Regions from separate parts of the Streptomyces sp. NPDC058650 genome, predicted to be linked through region 1. Evidence: riboswitches for the same ligand, from Rfam matches in the RefSeq annotation. Region 1 holds a riboswitch; each other region holds the start of a gene.

Region 1 (3,266 bases):
CTCGACTGCCTCGCCCGCAGCCGGGCCGCGCGCGACCCCGTCGTCCGGGACACGGACGTCCGGATCCCGGCGACCGGTGCCACCCTCGCCGGACGGCTCGCCGTCCCCGACGGGGCGACCGGCATCGTCCTCTTCGCCCATGGAAGCGGCAGCAGCCGGCACAGCCCGCGGAACCGCGCGGTCGCGGCGGCCCTGAACCGGGCCGGTCTCGGCACGCTGCTGTTCGACCTGCTCACCGAGGCCGAGGCGACCGACCGGGCCCACGTCTTCGACACCCCGCTGCTCGCCGGACGGCTCGCGAGCGCCACGGACTGGCTGGCCGGGCACCCCGAGGGCGGCGATCTGCCGCTCGGCTACTTCGGGGCGAGCACGGGTGCGGCCGCCGCGCTGTGGGCGGCGGCCGATCCCGGTTCCGGCGTCGCCGCCGTCGTCTCACGCGGTGGCCGGCCCGACCTGGCGGGCGAGCACCTGGGCCGGGTGCGCGCCCCGACCCTCCTGGTGGTGGGCGGCCGGGACGCGCTGGTGCTGGACCTCAACAGACGCGCCCAGGCCCTGCTGCGCTGCGAGAACCGGCTGACCGTCGTCCCCGGCGCCACTCACCTCTTCGAGGAGCCGGGTGCCCTGGAGGAGGTGGCGGAGCTCGCCACGGACTGGTTCGCCGAGTGGTTCCGGCGTCAGTAGGCCCCGTTGACGTTGTCGATGGAGCCGTAGCGGTCGGCCGCGTAGTTGCAGGCGGCCGTGATGTTGGCGACCGGGTCGAACAGGTCCGTGGACGTGCCCGGCACGTGGTAGGCGTCGAAGGTCGGCTGGATGACCTGGAGCAGACCCTTCGAGGGGGTGCCGGCCACGGCGTTCGAGTCCCAGAGGTTGATGGCCCGGGGGTTGCCGGAGGACTCGCGCATGACGTTGCGGAGGATTCCGTCGTACGAACCGGGGATGCCGCGCTGGGCCATGATGTCCAGCGACTCGCGGATCCAGCCGTCGAGGTTGTCGGCGTACTGGGTGGCGGCGGCCGGGGCGGCCTTGACGGCGGGCGCGGCGGCGGGCGCCGCCTGCGCGGCGGAGGCACCCGAGGCGGGGGCCGGAGCCGCTGCACGGCGCTGGGAGCGGCTCGCCCGCTCAGTGGTCGTGGAGCTCTTCTTCTGTGCGGTCGCGGCCGCCGGGGCGGGCTTCGCGGAATCCCGACGAATCGTCAGTTCGAGACCGGGGTGAATGAGTGACGGATTGTCACCCACGACGGATTTGTTGGCCTGGTATATCGACTTCCAGCCGCCCTGAATTCCCTTCTTCTGGGCGATCAGGGAAAGCGAGTCACCACTCACGACGGTGTACGTGCGCGCGGCGGCGGGGGCCGAGGGAGCGGCGGCCGGAGCGGTGGCGGGCTGCGCCGCGAAGGACTGCGCGGCGATCTTGGGTGCGGCCGAAACGGTCTCGGCGCCGGCCGTCGCGGGGACGACCAGCGGCAGGGCCAGCGCGGCCCCGCCCGTGCCGGCGAGTGCGAGGCCGCGGGAGACGGTGCGGCGTCGGGGGCGGCGGTGCTTACCGTGTGCAGGCATGACGGATTTCCTCTCCGGCGCCTGCGGGGTGAGCTGTCGGGTTCGGACGGGAGATGTCCGGCCGCGCGCACGCGGCTGCACCCCGAGCCGTTCCGGATTCCGGACCGGCGAATTCGTGGGTCCCCCGCTCCTGCCGTCGGGTGAAAGGGAGGTGTTTTCGGGCGGCGGCAGGATTAGGCGTTCCGCTCGAATGGGGGTGACCGTAGGCCAGCATTGCGGCGGATAACAAGAGGAGCCGAACGTTCGCAGCCGGAATTGGATCTCCGAATTCAAGGAATTCAAGATCGACCGCACTCGGGATCCGATGAACTTCCGTGCGCGGTAAGGCCTGCGGGTGTACGGGTCCCTGGCGGGGGCGAGAGAAAGTGAACCGCATCACCAGGAGGGTAATGTCCGAATATGCGATGTAATTCCGTTGGTGAGTAAATGAGCGGAAATTACCCGGGCTGGGCTGTTCGCCCGCACCGGGCGTGAGGGGCACGCCCGGTGCGGGCAAAAGTCGCAAACCAGACATTCTTCTTGAAAGATGGAGTCCCCCCCGACCCAGGAGCCTCCCGGATGCCGACCTCCATCGCCCCGCTCAGCCCGGACGGACTCGACCGCGAGGCGGCCGCTCTCTTCGAGAGCGCCACCTGGCAGCGGATCGTCACCGACTGGACCGCCCCCGCTCGACCGGCCCCCGCGCCGGAGCCGACGCCCGAGCCCGCCGACTGGCGGTCCCTCCTCACCGTGTCCGTGGACCGGCTCGTGGCCGACGCGCTCGACGCGCTCCCGCCGCCGCCCCCCGCCGAACGCACGCTGCCCGGCCGCATCGGGGCCGTACTCCCGGACCGACTGCACGCCTGGCGCCGGATCGGCCGCCCCGAGCTGCGCCCCTCGGTCCACCTCGGCTACGCGCGGCTGGTGCTCACGGAGTGGGGCTGGCAGAACGCCCCGTACAAGCTGCGCGACGCACGGGGAGCGCGCTGCGTCTGCGGCGCGCTCCTCGCCGCCCACCGCCTCGGCTACGGCGGTGTGGACACCATGAACGAGGCGGCCGCCTGGATCATGACCGAGCTCCGCTCTCAGGGATGGGGCGAGCTGATCGGTCCGTGGAACCGGGCCCCCGGCCGTACGGCCGCCGAGGCGGTGGGCCTCCTCGACGCGACGATCCGACGCGCCGCGCACGCCGGCCGGTGAGGCCGGCGGGTGAGGTCGGCGGGTGACGCCGGCCGGTGTGCGAAGGGTTCAGCCGGTGACGCTCGGGGCTCCGGTCTCGATGTGGCCGGTGTACCGGCGTGACCAGGTCCCGTCGATGTCGGCGACGATCGTGAAGTCGTACCAGCCGCCGCTGTAGGCCACCGCGTTGAAGAAGTCCTCGCGGTCGGAGTTCGCCGGGACCGTGTAGGTCCACGGTCCGTCCGTGCGGTAGGCGTTCGAACGGATCGTGAACGTCACCGGTCCCGCCGAGGTGTTGGTCATCCTGAACCACAGGGCGGTCCGGCCCGTCCCCGCCTCCGGCGCGAACCGGGCCGCGACCTCCACGGCCTTGCCGGCCTTGGACGCGTCGCCGATGAAGCGCCGCAGGAAGCGGTTGGGGCCCATCATCGAGATGTCGTACTTCCCGGAGCCCGACCCGATCCCGATGTTGAAGTAGTCGGAGGCCGTGGCACCCGCGTCGACCGTGTACTGCCAGGCCGCCGTGTCGCGGTGCTGGTGAGGGTGGATCGA
Region 2 (3,266 bases), on a different contig from region 1:
TCGCCGGTCTGACGAACGACGGCAAGGTCACCGGGGTCAACCCCGGGCCCACCGCCGCCACGAAGACGCCCACGGGACCCGTCGCGGAGTCGAACCGGACCGCGGGCGTCCCGGTCACGCCCTCGGAGACCGCCGCTGCCGAGAAGTCCGCGGAGGAGTCCGGCCCCGCCACCGAGGGCGCCGAGCCGCCCCGTACCGCGTCGAAGGCCCCCGCCGCGCCCACCACGCCCGTCAGCCCCACCGCCCCCGTCAGCCCCACCGCGCCGGTCAGTCCGACCGCGCCGGCGACGGCGGCCACCACTCCGGCCGCGCCGGGTACGGCGACCACGCCGGGCACCTCGACCGCGCCGGGCACCTCGACCGCGCCGGGCACCTCGACCACCCCCGCGGCGCCCGACGCGTCCCTGACGCCCGTATCGCCCGTATCGCCCGAGGTGCCGAAGGGTGACGCCTCGTCGGCCACTCCCGGCACCGGCAAGCACCGGGGCGGGGCAGCCCCGGAGGAAACCGGCAAGACGGACACCTCCGTCGAATCCGGCAGACATGCTTCATCGACGGACAACCTGGCGGAAAGTCCTACCGTCCTGCCGGTCACTGACGAGGCGAAGAATTCGGACGCAACGGACAGTCAGGACACTTCGGATGCCTACACCGTGCGGCCCGGCGACAATCTGTCCGAGATTGCACAGGAGAACGAACTCCCCGGAGGGTGGAACGCCCTCTATGACGCCAACCGCGGGACCGTGGGCATCGATCCGGACCTCATCGTCCCTGGTCAGAGCCTCGACCTGACGATCGGTTCGGAAGAGAAGGCGGAGTAGTTCCGGGTCATATGTCCGGTTCTGGGCAAGTGAGACATGGGTCTCTTCGCCTCAACTGGCGTGTCACGTCCGCGAACTTTGCCCCCGTCACCTCCCACCTGCGCAAACGCCCTCCATCGAAGGGCAAGTAGGGGCGATATTTCCGCAATACGCCTCTTTGAACTTCCGGTGGGTCTGTGTCTACGGTCGTAACCGCTCGCCACCGCGGGCCCCGTCGACCGAAACGCCGAATCCTGCCGTCGGCCGATGGGAACGTCGCGTAAGCGCCGTAGGCAGGAGCGGGGGACCCAAGGTAAGTGCCGACCCCGGCCGTTGAGACAGACGGCCGACGATCGGCTAGGGGTTAAGTCGCGTGCTAGGACACGCGGCCGGACAACTCATTGGTCCGAACCCGACAGCTCACCTCGTAGGCGTCGGTGAGGAGAATCTCCATGCTGTTTTCCGGCAAGGGCAAACACCGTCGTCCCTCCAAGGCCACCCAGGTCGTCACGCTCGTCGGTGTCACCGGTGTCGCCGTCGCCGCCCCGCTGATGACCGCGGGCACCGCCTCGGCCGCCACGTCCTCCGAGTGGGACCGCGTCGCCCAGTGCGAGTCCGGCGGCAACTGGTCCATCAACACCGGCAACGGGTACTACGGCGGCCTGCAGTTCTCCGCCTCCACCTGGGCCGCGTACGGCGGCACCGCCTACGCCTCGACCGCCAACCAGGCGTCGAAGTCCCAGCAGATCGCCATCGCCGAGAAGGTCCTCGCGGGCCAGGGCAAGGGCGCCTGGCCGTCCTGTGGCGTGGGCCTCTCCGGCGCCTCGTACGACGGTGGCTCCGCAGAGAGCGCGCCGCAGCAGCAGGCCGCGCCGAAGCAGGAGACCCAGCAGCCGCAGCGCAGCACCCAGCCCTCGCAGCAGCGCTCGACCGAGCAGCCGACCACCCGCAGCGAGCAGCGCCAGGCCCCGAAGCAGGCCACGCAGCAGCAGGCCGCGCCGAAGGCCGCCGCCAAGAAGACGGTCACCACCCCGACCGGCAAGGTGGTCAAGAAGGGTGACGGCGAGTACAAGGTCGTCGCCGGCGACACCCTCAGCAAGATCGCCGAGGCGCACGGCGTCAAGGGCGGCTGGGCCGAGCTCTTCGAGCTGAACGAGGACGTCGTCGACAACGCCGACCTCATCTACGTGGGCCAGCAGCTCCACCTCAAGTGAGCCCGGCGGCTCGGGTGAGTCCGGCGGCTCGCCCGACCCCGACGACCCTCCCGCGGTGACCACCCCGGTCCGGCGCACTCTCCCCCGTGCGCGCCGGACCGGGGTTCCGTGTGTCCGGGGTTCCGAAGCGCCCCTTCGGGGCGACCCGACGGTTACCGCTCAGTAGATCTGGGGCCCTTCGTCCCGAGATGCATGCCCTTGGGTCCTTTTTCGTCCCAGGGGGCGGGCGCACGGCCGACCGGAGCCCCGGAGCCGGTTAGGCTCTTGGCGCAAGGCCAAGCGACCCTGCACCGGCCATGCGTCACATCCAGCGTCACATCCCAAAAAGGAGATGCTCGTGCCGTCCATCGACGTCGTCGTAGCCCGGGAAATCCTGGACTCCCGAGGTAACCCCACGGTCGAGGTCGAGGTCGGCCTCGACGACGGCAGCACCGGTCGTGCTGCTGTTCCGTCCGGTGCGTCCACCGGCGCGTTCGAGGCCATCGAGCTTCGCGACGGTGACCCGAACCGCTACATGGGCAAGGGTGTCGAGAAGGCCGTCCTCGCCGTCATCGAGCAGATCGGCCCGGAGCTCGTCGGCTACGACGCCACCGAGCAGCGCCTGATCGACCAGGCCATGTTCGACCTCGACGCCACCGAGAACAAGGGCTCGCTCGGCGCCAACGCCATCCTCGGCGTCTCCCTCGCCGTCGCGCACGCCGCGTCCGAGGCCTCGGACCTCCCGCTCTTCCGCTACCTCGGCGGCCCGAACGCGCACCTGCTGCCCGTTCCGATGATGAACATCCTCAACGGTGGGTCGCACGCCGACTCCAACGTGGACATCCAGGAGTTCATGATCGCCCCGATCGGCGCGGAGTCCTTCTCCGAGGCCCTTCGCTGGGGTGCGGAGATCTACCACACCCTCAAGGGCGTGCTGAAGCGCAAGGGCCTCTCCACCGGCCTCGGCGACGAGGGCGGCTTCGCCCCGAACCTGGAGTCGAACCGCGCCGCCCTGGACCTCATCATCGAGGCCATCAAGGAGGCCGGCTACACCCCGGGCACCGACGTCGCGCTCGCGCTCGACGTCGCCGCGTCCGAGTTCTACAAGGACGGCACGTACGAGTTCGAGGGCAAGTCCCGCTCGGCCGCCGAGATGACCGAGTACTACGAGGAGCTCGTCTCCGCGTACCCGATGGTCTCCATCGAGGACCCGCTGTACGAGGACGACTGGGCGGGCTGGAAGGTCCTCACCGACAAGCTGGGCGCCAAGGTC
Region 3 (3,266 bases), on a different contig from region 1:
TTGAGGTCGTCGCGGCGCACCTCCAGCGCGCCGCGCGGGGGGCGCGGCGGCCACGACTGGTCCGGGTCGGCGGGCACCGGCAGACCGAGGACCTGGGCGGCGCGCAGGGCGACGCGGGTGTGTCCGTCGGGCGAGAGGTGCAGCCGGTCGTCGTCCCAGGCCCGCAGGTCCTGCACCGACTTGAGGGACCACAGGTCGAGGACCGGGCAGTCGTAGCGGTCCGCGATGGACCGGACGTGGGCGGTGTAGGTGGCGATCTTCCCGCGCAGGTGCCGGAGCACGGGGATGTCACGGGTGTCGAAGCCGGTGGTCACCATGACGGTGCCGACGGCGGAGGTCAGGTCCGCGACGGCCCGCTCGAAGCGCTCGGCCACGTCGTCGGGGTCGGTGCCGGGCCGGATGATGTCGTTGCCGCCGGCACAGAAGGTCACCAGGTCGGGGGCGAGTTCCTTCGCCCGGGGGACTTGTTCCGCCACGATCTGGTCGAGCAGGCGCCCGCGTACGGCCAGGTTGGCGTAGCGGAAGTCGTCGTGCTCCGGCAGCTGGTCGGCGAGCAGGACCGCGAAGCGGTCCGCCCAGCCGACGTACGTCCCGTCGGGTCCGGGGTCTCCGACGCCCTCGGTGAAGCTGTCACCGATCGCCGCGTACGACCCGAATGCGTTCTTGTCTCTTGATCTCGAATCGTCTGCCACGGGAGCACATCCTTCCCTTTCGGTGTGACCTACGCGACCGTAAGGAGGGGTTGACGCCTGGTGACATATGCCACCGATAAAGATTCTCCCAAGCCGGAATACGCCGACGGCCCGGCACACACGTGCCGGGCCGTCAGGAAGCGTCCGTGTCAGATGGAGACGCCGTGCTGGCGCAGGTAGGCCAGCGGGTCGACGTCGGAGCCGTAGCTCGGCGAGGTGCGGATCTCGAAGTGCAGGTGCGGGCCGGTGGAGTTGCCGGTCGAGCCGGACAGGCCGATCTGCTGGCCGCCGGTGACGGTCTGGCCGGACGAGACGGAGAGGGAGGAGAGGTGCGCGTACTGCGAGTAGTTGCCGTCCGCGTGCTGGATGACGACCTCGTTGCCGTAGGCGCCGCTCCAGCCGGCGGAGACGACCGTGCCGGCGCCGACGGCGCGGACGGTGGTGCCGGAGGAGGCGGTGAAGTCGACACCGGTGTGGTAGCCGGAGGACCACATGGAGCCGGAGGCGCGGTACGGGGTGGAGAAGCCGGCGTCGACGGGGGCGACCCAGCCGGACGCGGAGGTCGAGGCCCCCGACGACTGCGAGGTCCGCGACGACTGCGACGAGGAGGACTCGGCGGAGGCGGCGGCCGGGGCGGCGGAGCGCTGGCTGCTGCGCGAGGCGCGCGAGGTGTCGCCGTTCTTCTCGGAGGTCTGGGTGCTCTTGGGGGCGGCCTTCTCGGCGGCCTTCGGAGCGGCCTTCGGAGCCGCCTTCGGGGCGGCAGCCTTGGGCGCGGCGCTCTTCGGAGCAGCGGCGGCGGTGTTCTTGGCGCCGAGGGTGAGCTTCATGCCGGGCAGGATCAGCGAGGGGTTCTCGCCGACGACCTGGCGGTTGTCCGCGTAGAGCTTCTGCCAGCCGCCGGCGAGCCGGTACTCGGTGGCGATCTTGGACAGGTAGTCGCCGCTGACGACGGAGTACGTCTTCGGCGCGGCCTTCGCGGCGGCGGCGGGCGCGGCCTGGAGGGCGGCGGGCGCCTTCACCTGAGCGGCGGCGGCGACGGCCTGGGCGGGGACGGCGGCCTGCTCGGCGGCGTGGGCTCCGGTGGCGCCGAGGAGCGGAAGCGCGACGACGGCGCCTCCCGTACTGGCGACGACGAACCCACGCGTGATGGAATTGATCTTGGGACGGCGGTGCTTACCCTTCGCGGGCATGGCGAATTCCTCTCCGGCGCCTACGAGGTGAGCTGTCGGGTTCGGACTGGAGATGCCCGGCCGCGTTCTCACGCGGCTTCACCCCGAGCCGTCCTGTTGTCGCGGGACCGGCGTACTTCCTGGGTCCCCCGCTCCTGCCACGCATGGGATGAGTGCGGATTCCGGACGGTGGCAGGATTCGGCGGTCCGACCGGATTGACGGTGACGCTAGACGAGCGGGGTCGGAGCGAACAAGCCACAGATTTGCGCCGGCATTACCCGGGCCGCGTTCCGGACGGAATTCCGGTCACCCTCCGTCGATGACGGTCCTTCGATTTCCCTTTTGCGTACGGCAATTGCTTGGGGCCTTCGGCCACGATCCGTCACTTCTATGACCCTGCTCACGCGGCACCGCCCATCTCGCCTGTAAACAGGGCGCGTTCCACTTAACACCCCATTTCGGACAGATCCCCCATTCCCGTCCCGGGGGGTGCGCCGACCCCCTCTCACCTGGATGATTGTCCTAGGGACCGATCTCGCATCGGGCACCCGAACGACGACCCCCAGGAGCATCCGTGACGCAGCAGCTGCCGCAGGTCCCGCCCACCGAAGCGAACGAACCCGAGCTGGCCGAGGTCCGCAACTTCCGGGACGTGGGCGGCCTGCCGACGACGGACGGGCGCGCCGTGCGACCCGGACGCCTCTTCCGCAGCGGCCACCTCGCCCACGCCACCGAGACCGACGCCGCCTTCCTCGCCTCGCTGGGCCTGCACACCGTCTTCGACTTCCGCAACGAGGCCGACCGCAAGGTCGAGGGCGCGGACGTCGAGCTCCCCGGCGTGCGGAACGTGAACATACCCCTCAACGACCCGGCCGACGGCAAGGAGTTCTGGAAGCTGGTACGCGACGGCGACGTCGAGCAGCTGCGGGACATCCTGGGCGACGGCAAGGCGGCGGCCCGAATGTCCGACTCGTACCGGAAGATGGTGATCGAGCGGACTCCGGAGCACAGCAGGATCCTGCACTCCATGGCCGAGGAGAGCGTCCCGGCGCTGATGCACTGCGCGGCGGGCAAGGACCGCGCCGGACTCTCCATCGCGATCACGCTGCTCGCCCTCGACGTCGAGCGCGAGGCGATCGAGGCGGACTACGTGAAGTCGAACGACCCGCACCGCCGCTACAAGGTGCGCCGCAGCTCCACCGCCGCGGACGCGATGTCGCCCGAGGTGATGGAGCTGCTGAGCCCGCTCTTCGACGCGCGGCTGGAGTACCTGCGGGGCGCCTTCGAGACGATCGAGGCGACGTGGGGCTCGGTGGAGACCTACCTCACGGAGGGGCTGAAGCTGGCCCCCGAGACCCGCGAGCGGCTGCGGGAGCGCTTCCTCACGGAGGCGTGAGCCCGCCC
Region 4 (3,266 bases), on a different contig from region 1:
TCGAATTCCTATTCTTTGTATACGGTGCGCGCGTTAATTCCGGCCGCTCGCCGTGTTGACGGCATGTTGCGAAACCCTCACACGGCCGCGCTCCGGCCTTTTGAGCCGGTACAGACCCAGCGAGCGCTCCGCGTGCAGCGCCGTCAGCGCCCTGGCCCGCTCGGCGTCGCCACGCGCGACGGCGTCCACGATGGCGCCGTGCTCGGACCAGGCCTCCACAGGGTGGGCGGGGTGGTCGACCGCGTACATCCAGGCGATCTTGTGCCGCAGCTGGGTGAGCAGCGCGGTCAGGGCCGGGCTGCCGGAGGCCTGCGCCAGCGTCTCGTGGAACCAGCCCCCGAGCGAGCGCAGATCCTCGCCCTGGCCGCGTCTGGCCCGCTCCTGCCCCAGCCTGACCAGGCCGCGCAGGACCTTCAGGTGCGCCTCGGTACGCCGCTGCGCGGCGCGGGCGGCGCCCAGCGGTTCGAGCAGGGCCCGCATGTCGAGCAGATCGGCCGCCTCCTGCTCGGTGGGCTCGGCGACATGGGCGCCGGCGTGGCGGCGGGTGACGACGAAGCCCTCGGACTCCAGGGTGCGCAGGGCCTCGCGGACCGGGACACGGGAGACCCCGTAGCGGCGCGCGAGCTGCTCCTCGGTCAGCCGCCCGCCCCGCTCGAAGACGCCGGAGACGATGTCGTCCCGGATCGCCGTGCATACCGATTGCGCGGGTACGCGCATGTCCGACCTCCGCCTTGGTCCGCGAGAGACAATTCGAGCGACGCCTGTTCCGCGTCCGTTCTGCGTCTGTTCCGCGACTCTATTGCAGCAGGCCGGAATTTCCGATGCCCCCATGGAATCCAGCCATATGTTTCGGTCAGCGAAAAGCCCCGGCTCAGTACGAGCCGGGGCTTTTGCGACGCGATCCGCGTGACGTCAGAGGCTGACGCCGCGGGCGCGGAGGTAGGAGATGGGGTTCAGGTCCGAGCCGTAGTCGGAGCCCGTCCGCGCCTCGAAGTGGAGGTGCGGGCCGGTCGAGTTGCCGGACGAGCCCGAGATGCCTATCTGCTGGCCCGGCTCGACGGTCTGGCCGACGTAGACCCCGATGGACGAGAGGTGACCGTACTGGGTGTACGTGCCGTCGTTCATCTGGATGACGATGTTGTTGCCGTACGCCCCGCCCCAGCCGGCCTCGACGACGGTGCCGGAGCCGACGGAGACGACCGAGCTGCCGTAGGAGGCGTGGAAGTCGATGCCGGAGTGGCTGCCGGAGGACCAGAGCGAGCCACCGGTCTTGTAGCCGGTGGTCACGTACGAGCCGCCCACGGGGAGCTGGAAGGAGTCGAGTCGCCGGCGCTCGGCCTCGCGGGCGGCGCGCTCGCGCTCCTCGCGGACCTCCTTGGCGCGGGCCTCCGCCTTGCGCTTCGCCTCGGCGCGGGCCTCTGCCTGGGCCTTCGCCTTGACGATGGCCTCGAAGGCCTCCTGCTCCTGGGCGGCGGCCTGGGCGTCGATCCGGTCCGCGAGCGAGTCCTCGGTGATCACCTGCGTGAGGCCGGTGTCCTCGGCGGAGCGGTTGTCCGTGTCGGCGGCGAGCGCCGGGGAGGCGAAGGTTCCGATGACGCCGGTGGTGGCGAGCGTCGCTACGCCGGCGATGCCCACGCTGCGGCGCGCCATCCGGCTCGGACCACGATGCTTCCCGGTGGCACGGGTGAACGCCATGTAGGGGCTGATCCTTTCCTTCCTTCTCGCCTACCGGGTTAGCTGACGGGTTCGGAGCAGGAAGGTCTCCTACGAGCCCCTCCGTACGTGACGAAGGCGCCCGATTCACCCCAGGGACTGTGTGGGTCCCCGGCTCCCCAGGCTCGCGCCTGACGGGGACTCGGCGATGACTGTCCGTTGCCGCGAATGCGGCACGTGCACCTGACGAACAGCCGCACCGACGCTATGGGATCGTCTGTCGATCACCAAACAGACAGGCCCGTTTGTAAGACATGCCACAGGGCAGACAGCCACCCTTGCCCTCAATTCGGGCAAAGCGGAAGGCCTCGACGAAATCATGACGTCGAGGCCTTCCGTCGCCGGGTCGGCGGGTGCGATCAGCCGGTCACCACGGTGACTTCACCGATGCCGAGCGCGCGCACCGGCTCCGCGATCTGCGCCGCGTCGCCCACGAGCACGGTCACGAGCCGGTCCACGGGGAAGGCGTTGACCACGGCCGCGGTCGCCTCGACCGTGCCCGTCTCGGCGAGACGCGCGTACAACTGGGCCTGGTAGTCGTCCGGGAGGTGCTGCTCGACCTGGTCGGCGAGCGTCCCGGCGACCGAGGCGGCCGTCTCGTACTTGAGGGGCGCCACCCCCACCAGGTTCTGCACGGCCGTCTCGCGCTCGGCGTCCGTGAGGCCCTCCGCCGCGAGGGTCCGCAGCACCTTCCACAGGTCGTCAAGTGCCGGGCCGGTGTTGGGGGTGTCGACCGAGCCGCTGATGGCGAGCATCGAGGCGCCGTTCCCCTCGGCGTCGGAGCGGAGCACCTGCCCGAAGGCCCGCACGCCGTACGTGTAGCCCTTCTCCTCGCGCAGGACCCGGTCGAGCCGCGAGGTCAGCGTCCCGCCGAGGCAGTACGTGCCGAGGACCTGGGCGGCCCAGACGCTGTCGTGCCGGTCGGCACCGATCCGGCCGATCAGCAACTGGGTCTGGACGGCGCCGGGACGGTCCACGATGACGACCCGTCCGGTGTCGTCCGCGGTGATCGGCGGCATCGGGAGCGGCTCGGCCGGCTCGCCGGTCCAGGCGCCCAGCGTCTCGGCGAGGACCTTGTCCAGGTCGACGCCGGTCAGGTCGCCGACGACCACCGCCGTGGCCGTGGCGGGCCGGACGTACGCCTCGTAGAAGGCGCGGACCGCGGCGGCGTCGATCGCCTGGACGGTCTCCTCGGTGCCCTGGCGCGGCCGGGACATCCGGGCCTCGGCCGGGAACAGCTCCTTGGAGAGCTGCTTGGCGGCGCGGCGGGCCGGGTTGGCCGTCTCGTGCGGGATCTCGTCGAGGCGGTTGTGCACGAGGCGCTCGATCTCGGTGTCCAGGAACGCCGGGGCGATCAGCGCCTCGGAGAGCAGCCCGAGCGCCTTGGGCAGCCGGGAGACGGGCACCTCGAGGGAGACCCGCACGCCGGGGTGGTCGGCGTGGGCGTCGAGCGTCGCACCACAGCGCTCCAGCTCGGCCGCGAACTCCTCGGCGTCGCGCTGGTCCGTGCCCTCGGAGAGCGCGCGGGCCATGATCGTGGCGACGCCGTCGAG

The links. A riboswitch is a leader RNA that binds a small molecule or an ion and turns the genes downstream of it on or off. The one in region 1 is predicted to bind cyclic di-AMP.
Region 2: linked by a shared signal. The riboswitch ahead of ACFWWU_RS27640 (transglycosylase family protein) and the one ahead of ACFWWU_RS14825 (transglycosylase SLT domain-containing protein) in region 1 are both predicted to bind cyclic di-AMP.
Region 3: linked by a shared signal. The riboswitch ahead of ACFWWU_RS19705 (peptidoglycan DD-metalloendopeptidase family protein) and the one ahead of ACFWWU_RS14825 (transglycosylase SLT domain-containing protein) in region 1 are both predicted to bind cyclic di-AMP.
Region 4: linked by a shared signal. The riboswitch ahead of ACFWWU_RS23295 (M23 family metallopeptidase) and the one ahead of ACFWWU_RS14825 (transglycosylase SLT domain-containing protein) in region 1 are both predicted to bind cyclic di-AMP.

The regions. Positions count from the first base shown of each region.
Region 1 is NZ_JBHXRL010000007.1:139,881-143,146, reverse strand. It holds gene ACFWWU_RS14830 (alpha/beta family hydrolase) at 1-681, shown strand, start outside; gene ACFWWU_RS14825 (transglycosylase SLT domain-containing protein) at 675-1,556, opposite strand; cyclic di-AMP (ydaO/yuaA leader) riboswitch at 1,562-1,746, opposite strand; gene ACFWWU_RS14820 (hypothetical protein) at 2,115-2,735, shown strand; gene ACFWWU_RS14815 (phosphocholine-specific phospholipase C) at 2,784-3,266, opposite strand, start outside.
Region 2 is NZ_JBHXRL010000018.1:118,245-121,510, forward strand. It holds gene ACFWWU_RS27635 (transglycosylase family protein) at 1-821, shown strand, start outside; cyclic di-AMP (ydaO/yuaA leader) riboswitch at 1,036-1,249, shown strand; gene ACFWWU_RS27640 (transglycosylase family protein) at 1,253-2,014, shown strand; gene eno (phosphopyruvate hydratase) at 2,346-3,266, shown strand, end outside.
Region 3 is NZ_JBHXRL010000010.1:84,070-87,335, reverse strand. It holds gene ACFWWU_RS19710 (SGNH/GDSL hydrolase family protein) at 1-692, opposite strand, end outside; gene ACFWWU_RS19705 (peptidoglycan DD-metalloendopeptidase family protein) at 842-1,882, opposite strand; cyclic di-AMP (ydaO/yuaA leader) riboswitch at 1,887-2,043, opposite strand; gene ACFWWU_RS19700 (tyrosine-protein phosphatase) at 2,437-3,258, shown strand.
Region 4 is NZ_JBHXRL010000013.1:123,259-126,524, reverse strand. It holds gene ACFWWU_RS23300 (GntR family transcriptional regulator) at 34-717, opposite strand; gene ACFWWU_RS23295 (M23 family metallopeptidase) at 913-1,695, opposite strand; cyclic di-AMP (ydaO/yuaA leader) riboswitch at 1,708-1,871, opposite strand; gene ACFWWU_RS23290 (M16 family metallopeptidase) at 2,073-3,266, opposite strand, start outside.